DNA from 2 places in the Mycetocola sp. BIGb0189 genome. Region 2 is predicted to be linked to the other one. Evidence: riboswitches for the same ligand, from Rfam matches in the RefSeq annotation. Region 2 holds a riboswitch; the other holds the start of a gene.

What was found. Region 2 has a riboswitch for thiamine pyrophosphate ahead of M2390_RS04915 (ECF transporter S component). Riboswitches for the same ligand answer to the same signal wherever they lie in the genome.
Region 1: another riboswitch for thiamine pyrophosphate. It lies ahead of thiM (hydroxyethylthiazole kinase); the one in region 2 lies ahead of M2390_RS04915 (ECF transporter S component).

The regions. Positions count from the first base shown of each region.
Region 1 covers NZ_JANUED010000004.1:42,900-48,025, reverse strand. The annotation lists gene M2390_RS07265 (malate:quinone oxidoreductase) at 1-862, shown strand, start outside; gene M2390_RS07260 (thymidine kinase) at 922-1,548, shown strand; gene M2390_RS07255 (UDP-glucose/GDP-mannose dehydrogenase family protein) at 1,545-2,870, shown strand; TPP riboswitch at 2,928-3,019, shown strand; gene thiM (hydroxyethylthiazole kinase) at 3,011-3,820, shown strand; gene thiE (thiamine phosphate synthase) at 3,817-4,479, shown strand; gene M2390_RS07240 (bifunctional hydroxymethylpyrimidine kinase/phosphomethylpyrimidine kinase) at 4,476-5,126, shown strand, end outside.
Region 2 covers NZ_JANUED010000003.1:37,853-42,978, forward strand. The annotation lists gene M2390_RS04895 (amino acid ABC transporter permease) at 1-198, shown strand, start outside; gene M2390_RS04900 (amino acid ABC transporter ATP-binding protein) at 195-956, shown strand; gene M2390_RS04905 (transporter substrate-binding domain-containing protein) at 1,038-2,045, shown strand; gene M2390_RS04910 (spore germination protein GerW family protein) at 2,159-2,503, shown strand; TPP riboswitch at 2,563-2,674, shown strand; gene M2390_RS04915 (ECF transporter S component) at 2,713-3,333, shown strand; gene M2390_RS04920 (ABC transporter ATP-binding protein) at 3,335-4,813, shown strand; gene M2390_RS04925 (energy-coupling factor transporter transmembrane protein EcfT) at 4,810-5,126, shown strand, end outside.

The DNA.
Region 1 (5,126 bases), on a different contig from region 2:
GGTGCGCGGGCTGAAGAAGCTGGCCGATGGGACCTGGCGCATCCGCTCGCGTGATCTGGTGGGTCGCACCCCGCGTGAGATCAACGCCAAGTTTGTGTTTGTGGGTGCCGGCGGATGGGCGCTCAAGCTGCTGCAGAAGTCGGGCATCCCCGAGATCAAGGGCTACGGAGTCTTCCCGATTTCCGGGGCGTTCCTGCGGACCGACAACCCCGAGATTGTCGCCCAGCACTCGGCCAAGGTGTACAGCCAGGCCGCGGTGGGTGCCCCGCCGATGTCGGTGCCGCACCTGGATGCGCGCGTGGTGGACGGCCAGTCGAGCCTGCTGTTTGGGCCGTATGCCGGATTCAGCCCCAAGTTCCTGAAAAACGGGAACCTGTGGGACCTGATCACCCAGCTGCGTCCGGGCAACATCATCCCGATGCTCGCGGTCGCCAAGGACAACCCCTCGCTGATCTCGTACCTGCTCAAGGAGTTGACGGCCTCGCGGGCCAAGAAGCTCGCCGCGCTGCGTGAGTTTATGCCCACCGCCGAGGCCAAGGACTGGCACCTGATCGTGGCCGGTCAGCGCGCCCAGGTCATCAAGAAGGATCCGAAAAAGGGTGGCATCCTGCAGTTCGGCACCGAGCTGATCGCCGCCGGAGACGGCTCAATCGCGGGTCTGCTGGGCGCCTCACCGGGGGCCTCCACCGCCGTGCCGATCATGATCGATCTGCTCAAGCGCTGCTTCCCGAACGAGTACTCGGGCTGGGAACGTGAACTGACCCGGATGATCCCGACCCTCGGCACCAACCTCAACGACGATCCCGACCGCGCCCGCGCGGTGCTGGCCGAGACCGCCGAGGTCCTACAGATCGAGCTCTAGGCGTCCCCGCTGTGAGCGAGCCGGGGCAGCGGATGCCCCGGCTCGCTTAGACTGGTCCAATGGCGAAACTGTATTTCCGCTACGGGGCGATGAACTCGGGCAAGAGCACCGCCCTGCTGCAGGCCGCATTTAACTATGAGGAGCGCGGGCATCGTGTGCTGCTGGCAAAGCCGGGCATCGATACCAAGGCCGATGGCGCGATTAGTAGTCGTTTAGGCGTGAGCCGGCAGACCGATTTTTTGATCGGTGGGGGCACCGATGTGCACGAGCTGTTTGCTCGCGCGCGCGGCGGCGAGCCCGTGCACGCGCTGCTGGTGGATGAGGCGCAGTTCCTGGAGACCACGCAGATTGATGCGCTGCTGGAGATCGCGCTGCTGGAGGATGTCCCGGTGCTCGCCTACGGCATCCGCACCGATTTCCAAACCGTGGCCTTCCCCGGATCGCGTCGCCTGCTGGAGATTGCTCACAGCATCGAGGAACTCAAGACCATCTGCCGTTGCGGGCGCAAGGCGCTCTTCAATGCGCGCATCGAGAACGGCCGCTTCGTCTTTTCCGGCGAGCAGGTGGTGATTGACGGCACCGAGGCCGGCTACGAATCCCTGTGCGGAAACTGTTATCTCACCGAGTGCGGCGGCAAGATGCCCACTCTCGTACGTGAGCTGAATGAAACGGAGCTGGCCCGATGAAGATTTCGGTTATCGGATGCGGATACCTGGGCGCGGTTCACGCCGCCGCGATGGCGACCCTCGGTCACGAGGTGGTCGGCCTGGACGTGGACGCCGAGAAGATTGCCTCGTTGGCTGCCGGCCGTGCACCCTTCTATGAGCCCGGGCTGCCCGAGCTGCTCTCCGAGGCCGGCGCAAGCGGGAACCTCCGGTTCACCACCGATCCCGAGCTCCTGCGCGAGGCCCGCGTGCACTTCCTCGGTGTGGGTACCCCGCAGGCCGCCGATGGCGGTGCCGCGGATCTGAGCTACCTGCACGCGGCCCTGGACACCCTGCTGCCCCGGTTGTCTCCGGGGGACCTGGTGGTGGGCAAGTCCACCGTGCCGGTGGGCACCGCGGAGACGCTGGTCGCGCGCGTACGGGAGCGCGGGGCCGAGCTGGCGTGGAACCCCGAGTTCCTGCGCGAGGGCTTTGCGGTTCAGGACACCCTGCGCCCGGATCGCCTGGTGTATGGGTTTGCTGCCGAGAGCCTGGTCCGTGAGGGAGAGAGCGTCAGCGCTCCCGGACGCGAACTGCTGGACGAGGTCTACGCCGATGCACTGGCCGCCGGGACCCCGCTCGTGGTCACCGACTTTGCCACCGCCGAGCTGGTGAAGGTCGCCGCCAACGCGTTCCTGGCCACCAAGATTTCCTTCATCAACGCGATGGCCGAAATCGCCGATGTGACCGGCGGTGACGTGAGCGATTTGGCCACCGCAATCGGGTACGACAACCGCATCGGATCACGTTTCCTGCGTGCGGGCATCGGCTTCGGCGGCGGCTGTCTGCCCAAGGATATCCGCGCGTTCTCGGCGCGGGCCAATGAGCTCGGGGTGGGGGAGTCGCTGGGCTTCCTGGCCGAGGTGGACGCCATCAATCTGCGTCGTCGCGACCACGTGGTGGAGCGAGCCGAGGCGATCTTGGGAGACCTCGCCGGTCGCCGGATTACGGTGTTGGGACTGGCGTTTAAGCCCGATAGTGATGACGTCCGAGATTCACCGGCCCTCGATATCGCGACCCGCCTGGCCGCCCGCGGTGCCGTGGTGACCGCGACCGATCCACAGGCGGTTGAAACCGCCCGCCGGCACACCCCCGAACTCAACTATGTGACCTCCACCGATGCGGCCCTGCGCGGTGCCGAGCTGGTGCTGGTTCTCACCGAGTGGTCCGAGTTTAGAAACCTGGATCCCGTTGCTGCCGCGGCCCTCGTGGAGGCTCCGATCGTGATTGACGGACGCAACTGCCTGGACCGCGCGGCCTGGCGCGGCGCGGGCTGGGCCTATCACGGGCTGGGCCGCCGCTAGGCGGCCGCCGCGATTCGCCGGTAACCCGGCCGGGTGTGATAGCGTGACACCCGAAAACCACGTGACACGGGGTGCCCTCCGGGGCTGAGATTACACCCGTCGAACCTGATCTAGCTTGTACTAGCGAAGGGATGTCGCGCATGTCGCGCACGCCAGAAAACCTTATTTTCCAGACCCAGACCGCCCTCGAGCGGGTGCGTGAAACCGCGCCGCTCGTGCAGAGCATCACCAATGCGGTGGTCACTAATTTCACCGCCAATGCGCTGCTGGCGCTCGGGGCGGCCCCGGCGATGTGTGACATCGTCGGCGAGGCCGGTCCGTTTGCCCGCATCGCCCAGGGCCTGCTGATCAACCTCGGCACCCCGGTGCCCGAACAGCGTGAAGCCGCCCGGGAGGCCGTGAGCGCCGCGAACGAGGCGGGCACCCCGTGGGTGCTTGATCCGGTTGCCATCGGCGCTCTGCCGGTCCGTACGGCCCTCGCACTGGAGCTGCGCGAGCTTCGCCCCACCATCATTCGCGGCAACGCCTCGGAGATCCTGGCGCTGGCCGAGGCGGGCACCGGCGGACGCGGCGTGGACGCGACCGACGGGGTCGAGAGTGCGCGGGATGCCGCGGTGGCACTCGCCCGTCGAACAGGCGCGGTCCTCGCGGTCTCCGGGCCCACCGACCTGATCACCGACGGGGAGCGGTTTGTGCGCCTGTCCAACGGTCATGTGCTGCAAACCCGGATCACCGGCGGGGGATGCGCCCTGGGCGCGGTCCTGGCGGCCTTCGCCTCGGTGGACGAGGACCCGCTGGTGGCGGCCGTGGCCGCGGTCAGCACCTACAACATCGCCGCCGAACTCGCCGCCGAGCGGGCACCACGGCCGGGTAGCTTCCAGATCGCGTTCCTGGACGCCCTGGACGAGGTCTCATCCGCGCACATCGCCGCTCGGATGGTGATCGCATGAGCCTGCCCCAGCCCGACCTCTCGGTCTACCTGGTGACCGATACCGCCCAGCTGCGCGCCGCCGGACACGATCCCGTGGGCGGTGTGCTGGCCGCGGTAGCCGGGGGCGTCAACACCGTGCAGGTGCGCGAAAAGGACGCGTCGGCCCGCGATTTCCTCGCCTACGTTGAGGCCCTCTCGGCGGCTCTGCCCGCGCATGTTTCCCTGATTGTCAACGACCGGGTGGACGTGTTTCTCGCCGCCCGGGTGCGGGCGGCCCGGGTGGCCGGCGTGCACGTGGGGCAGAGCGATCTGCCGGTGACCGCGATCCGTTCGCTGATCGGCACCGACGCGATTCTCGGGCTGTCCGCCAGTACCCCCGAGGAGATCGCGGCCGCCGCGGCCTCGGGGGTGGTGGATCACATCGGCATCGGACCGCTGCACAACACGACCACCAAGGCCGATGCGCCGGACGGGCTGGGACACCCGGCGGTTGCGCGACTCTCCGCCGCTTCGCCGTTGCCCGCGGTGGCCATCGGTGGGCTGCACGCCGCGGATCTGCCGATCCTGCGTGCGGCGGGCCTGGAGGGTGCGGCGCTGGTGTCTGCGATCTGTGCCGTCCCCGACCCCGAAGCAGCGGCCCGCGAGCTGCGTGCAGCCTGGAACGGAGCCGCGGCATGAGCGCGGACGTTGCCAACCTGAATCCGGAGGGCTCCGGTCCGGTCCGTGTCCTCTCGATCGCCGGCACCGACCCCACCGGTGGGGCCGGCATCCAGGCCGACCTCAAGTCCATCGCCGCCAACGGCGGTTTCGGGATGGCCGTGGTCACCGCGCTGGTTGCTCAGAACACCCGGGGTGTGCGCAGCGTGCACGTGCCGCCCGTGGCCTTCCTGCGGGAGCAGCTGGATGCGGTCTCGGATGACGTGGTCATCGATGCTGTGAAGATCGGGATGCTGGGTGACGCGGAGGTGATCGACACCGTCACCCGCTGGCTGGATGAGGTGCGCCCGCCGCTTGTGGTGCTCGATCCGGTCATGATCGCGACCAGCGGCGACCGGCTCCTGGCGGCCGAAGCCGAGACCGCGCTGCGCGGACTGCTGTCGCGGGCGCACCTGATCACCCCGAATATACCCGAGCTGGCAATCCTCGCCGAGGAACCCGCTGCCACCACCTGGCCGGGTGTCCTGGAGCAGGCGCTGCGCGTCTCCGAGCGCTATGCCGTACGGGTCCTCGCCAAGGGCGGACACCTGGAGGGGGCGCATGCTCCGGATGCCCTGGTTGATGCCTCCGGCACCCTGCCCGAGCGGGCGCGTGTGGTGGAATTCTCG
Region 2 (5,126 bases):
ACCTATCCCACCGACGTCATTCCACTGCTCGTGGTGGCCACGATCTGGTATCTGATCCTGACCAGCGTGATCGCCGTGGTGCAGTACTACATCGAGCGCTTCTACGCTCGCGGAACGGTGCGGGTTCTCCCGCCCACGCCGCTGCAGCGGGTGCGCCGGGCCTTTGGTTCGCGCCGAGCGACGGCGGGTGTGGCATGACCCAGGCCATTGCCGTGCACAACGCCACCAAGTCCTACGGGGATAAGACGGTGCTGCGGGGTGTGGACTTCAGTGTCGACGCCGGCACCGTGACCGTGATCCTCGGCCCATCCGGATCCGGTAAGTCCACCCTGCTGCGGGCGATCAACCACCTGGAAAAGCTCGACGAGGGATTTGTGTCCCTCAACGGAGAGTTGATCGGCGTGCGGGTCAAGGGGGAGCGGCTCAAGGAGCTGCGTCCCCGCGAGATCCTGCGTCAGCGCGCCAAGATCGGCTTTGTTTTCCAAAACTTCAACCTGTTTCCCCACCTGACCATCCTGGAAAACGTGAGTGAGGCACCGATCTCGCAGGGGATCAAACCCGCCGAGGCCCGCAAGACCGCCCGTGCGCTGCTGGCCCGGGTGGGCCTCTCCGATAAGGAGGCGAACTACCCCCGTCAGCTCTCCGGCGGGCAGCAACAGCGGGTGGCCATCGCCCGCGCGCTGGCCCTGGATCCCGACGTGATCCTGTTTGACGAACCTACCTCGGCGCTGGATCCCGAGCTGGTGGGCGAGGTGCTTGCGGTCATTCGCACCCTGGCCGGCAGCGGCAAGACCCTGATCGTGGTGACCCACGAGATCGGGTTTGCCCGCGAGGTGGCCGACCGGGTGGTCTTCATGGACGAGGGGGCCATCGTCGAGGAGGGCTCCCCGGAGCAGGTACTGACCGCCCCCGCACACTCCAGAACCCAGGACTTCCTGAGCAAGGTTCTTGCCTAGCCGCCCCGACCGGCACCGCCGGACAGCGCGACCCCAGCCCCGAAACACCCCCTAACCCGAACCCATCACAGAGGAACCATCATGACCATCATCACCTCCAAGCGGCTCCAGACCCTCGGCGCGCTCGCCGCCGCGGCCGCCCTGCTTGCCGGGCTTGCCGCCTGCTCCAGCAGCACCGAAGCCGCCCCCGCCAACACCGGAACCGTGACCGTTGCCGCGTTCTCCAACGGTGCCGGCACCGAGACCAAGATCAAGGTTTCGGCCGTAGAGGAGATCCGGAAGACCCTGCCCAAGAAGGTACTCGACTCGGGCAAGCTCACCATCGGGATCGGCGCACTGCCCTCGGGCTTCCCGCCGCTGGCATTCACCGGCGATGATAACGAAACCCTGACCGGTGCCGAACCCGACCTGGGCCGCCTGGTGGCCGGCGTCTTCGGACTCAAGCCCGAGGTGAAAAACGCCACCTGGGACAACCTGTTTGTGGGCATCGACACCGGTGCCACCGACGTGGGATTCTCCAACATCACCGACACCGAAAAGCGTAAGGAGAAGTACGACTTCGCCTCCTACCGCGGGGACAACCTCGCCTTCCAGGTCAAGGCCTCCAATAAGTGGGAGTTTGATAACAACTTCGAAAACCTCAACGGCCTGAATGTGGCCGTGGGATCCGGCACCAACCAGGAGAAGATTCTGCTGGAGTGGAAGACCAAGCTGGAGGCCGAGGGCAAGACCCTCACGGTCACCTATTTCCCCGATAACAACGCCACCACCCTGGCGCTGAACTCGTGCAAGATCGACGCCTACTTCGGCCCGAACCCGGGCATCGCCTACGGCAATAAGCTCACCGAGGGCAGCGCCAACCCCACCCGTACGGCCGGGATCTTCTCGGGGGCCGGGGAGACCCTGGAGGGCCTGATCGCCGCCACCGTGAAGAAGGACTCGGGACTGGCTCAGCCCATCGCCGACGCGATCAACTACCTGATCGAGAACGGCCAGTACGGCCAGTGGCTGGATGCCTGGGGCCTGAAAAACGAGGCCGTGAAGAAGTCCCTGGTGAACCCGCCGGGACTCCCGCTGGACAACAACTAGCATCCGGATTCGGAACCCCCATACCGTGCAGGTGTGGGGGTTTCGTGTGTCATGAACCCACACAGACCGGCATCGGGGTATCCGTATCCGGCCGAGCACGCTAGCGTGGGGGCATGACGAAAATCGCGTTGGACCTCGCAGACCGTTTTCAGAAGCTGGGCGTGCAAACCTCCTATGGTGACCCGGTCACCGTCGAGGGGGCAACCCTGATCCCGGTTGCGCTCACCGGCTTTGGTTTTGGCGCCGGGGAGGGTGAATTCGCCGAGGGCACCGAGGGGGAACCGGCCGGCAGCGGGGGCGGCGGAGGCGGCCTCTCCGTTCCCGTGGGTGTGTACGTGCGCAGCGGCAACGGCTGGCGCTTTGAACCCAACCTGCTCGCGACCATCGTGGTCTCGGTCCCGCTGGTCTGGGTGGCTGGTCGCATCCTCACCCGGCTGATCAAGGTGCTCAAGAAGTAGCCTGTCCCGAAGTATCGTGTGACGCCCGGTCCCCGCGTGGGGCCGGGCGCGCGCTATACTCGGGGTAACACGGGAGTCCGGGATCCACCGGGCTGAGAGGAAGGTACGTACCTTCGACCGTCAAACCTGATCTGGATCATGCCAGCGCAGGGAGGATAAGTTTCTCTAACCCGTGCCTCCATTTCTCATTAGAAAGGGGCACGTTCACAGTGTCTATTAAAGAAAATGCAGTGGTTCCGCCGCGTCTGAATTTCCGCTGGCGGGTTGTCGACATCGTTGTGGCCAGCGTCCTGGGTGTTGCCGTCGCCCTGATTTTTGTGGCGTTCAACCTCGGCTGGAGCGGGATCAAGGCCCCGTTTGAGGCCGTCCTGCCTGGATTCCAGGGTCTCCTGGAACCCGTCTGGTACATCGGTGGTGTGCTGGGTGCGCTGGTCATTCGTAAGCCCGGCGCGGCCATCTATGTGGAAACCGTCGCCGCACTGGTCTCGGCGCTGGTGGGAAACCAGTGGGGTGGTTTCTCCACGATTGAGGCGGGCCTGGTTCAGGGTCTCGGTGCCGAAATCATCTTCCTGCTCTTCGCCTACCGGGTGTGGAACCTGCCGGTTACGCTGCTGGCCGGGGCCACCGCGGGAATCTTCGGGGCGGTCAACTCGATCATCTTCTGGAGCCCGGGCGCCAGCTGGGGTTTCATCACCGTCTATGTGGGCGCTCAGATCATTGGTGGTGCGCTGATCGCGGGACTGCTGGTGTGGTTTGCGGTCAAGGGCCTCGCGGCCACCGGGGCGCTCAACCGATTTGCGGTGGGGCGCAGCCTGGGGGTTCGGGTTTAGCGTGACCTCGGCAACTTCGGTGGTACCGGCGGCCGTCAGCATCCAGAACTGGGGCTGGCGGCACGCCTCCCGACTCGCGTGGGCGTTGGAGAACGTGACCCTGGATATTGCGCCGGGGGAGCGGGTGCTGATCCTGGGCCCCTCGGGTGCGGGAAAATCGACCCTGCTGCAGGCGCTCGCGGGTGTCCTCGGCGGAGACGATGAGGGTGATACGCAGGGCAGCCTGACCGTGGATGGGCAGGACCCCGCGCATCAGCGTGGCCGCAGCGGCCTGCTGCTGCAGGATCCCGACTCGCAGATGATCCTCGCCCGGGTGGGCGACGATGTGGCCTTTGGCTGCGAAAACCTCGGGGTTCCCCGCGAGGAAATCTGGGTGCGCGTGCGCGAGGCCCTCGACGCGGTGGGGCTGGATGTCCCACTCGATCGCTCAACCCAGGCACTCTCGGGCGGGCAGAAACAGCGCCTGGCTCTCGCCGGGGTGATTGCGATGCGTCCGGGGCTGCTGCTGTTGGATGAGCCCACCGCAAACCTGGATCCGGTGGGCGTCGCCGAGGTGCGCGATGCCGTGGGCCGTGTCCTTGACCAGACCGGTGCCACCTTCGTGGTGATCGAGCACCGGGTGGATACCTGGCTGCCGCTGGTAGATCGCGTGGTGGTGTTGGGCGCCGGGGGCGCGGTGATCGCCGATGGACACCCGGATGTGGTGCTCTCCGAGCGCGGTGCCGAACTCGCGCGCGAGGGCGTCTGGGTTCCCGGCCATCCGCCCCGTGTGTCACTGCCCGCCGCGCAGCCCGCGGGGGTCGATCTCCTGGACGCCCGGAACCTGGTCACCGCCCGGGTGCGCGGGATTCCGGTGGGATCCCCGGTGACCACCACCGTGCGTGCGGGGGAGGTGCTGGCCATCACCGGGGAGAACGGTGCCGGTAAATCCACCCTCGCGCTGACCCTCGCGGGTCTGCTGCGCCCCGAAGGCGGTGAGCTGCGGGCCACCGCGGAGCTGAACCGCGGGCTCGGCGATTCACCCATCGCCTGGAAGTCCACACAGCTCCTCGAACGCATCGGGACCGTGTTTCAGGATCCCGAACACCAGTTTTTGGCCACCACCGTGCGACGGGAGCTCGAGGTCGGGCCGCGCGCTCTGGGGCTCGATCCGGCCGAGGTGGACGCGCGTGTCACCGACGTTCTGGACCGGCTGGGCCTGAGCGCACTGGATCGCGCGCATCCCTTCACCCTGTCCGGAGGCGAGAAGCGCCGGTTGTCCGTGGCGACCGCTCTGGTGTCTCGGCCGAGCATTCTGGTGCTGGATGAGCCCACCTTTGGGCAGGATGCCGGAACGTGGGCGCGGCTGGTCGAGCTGATCGGCGCGCTGCGCGCCGAGGGCTCGGCGATTATCACCGTCAGCCACGATGCCGAGTTTGTGGCGGCCCTGGCCGATCGCACCCTCACCCTGACGGCGGGATCCGCGGAGGTGGCCGCATGAGCGCGCTCGCCGGAACCGCCCCCGCACTCACCGCGCGCAGTACCGCGGTGATCCACCGGACCAATGCGGTGACCCGGCTGATCGTTCCGGTTCCGCTGACCATCGTGCTGCTGTTGACCCTGGACTGGGTCTCGGCGGCCACGGCGCTGGCCGCGCTGGCGATTCTGCTGCCCTTTGCCGGGCTGACGCCGCGGCAGTTTTGGCTGCGCACGCTCCCGGTGTGGATCGCCGCGCCGCTGACCGGCATCACGATGCTGCTTTACGGCCGGCCCGATGGGACCGTGTACTGGGAGTTTGGACTGGCGCAGATCAG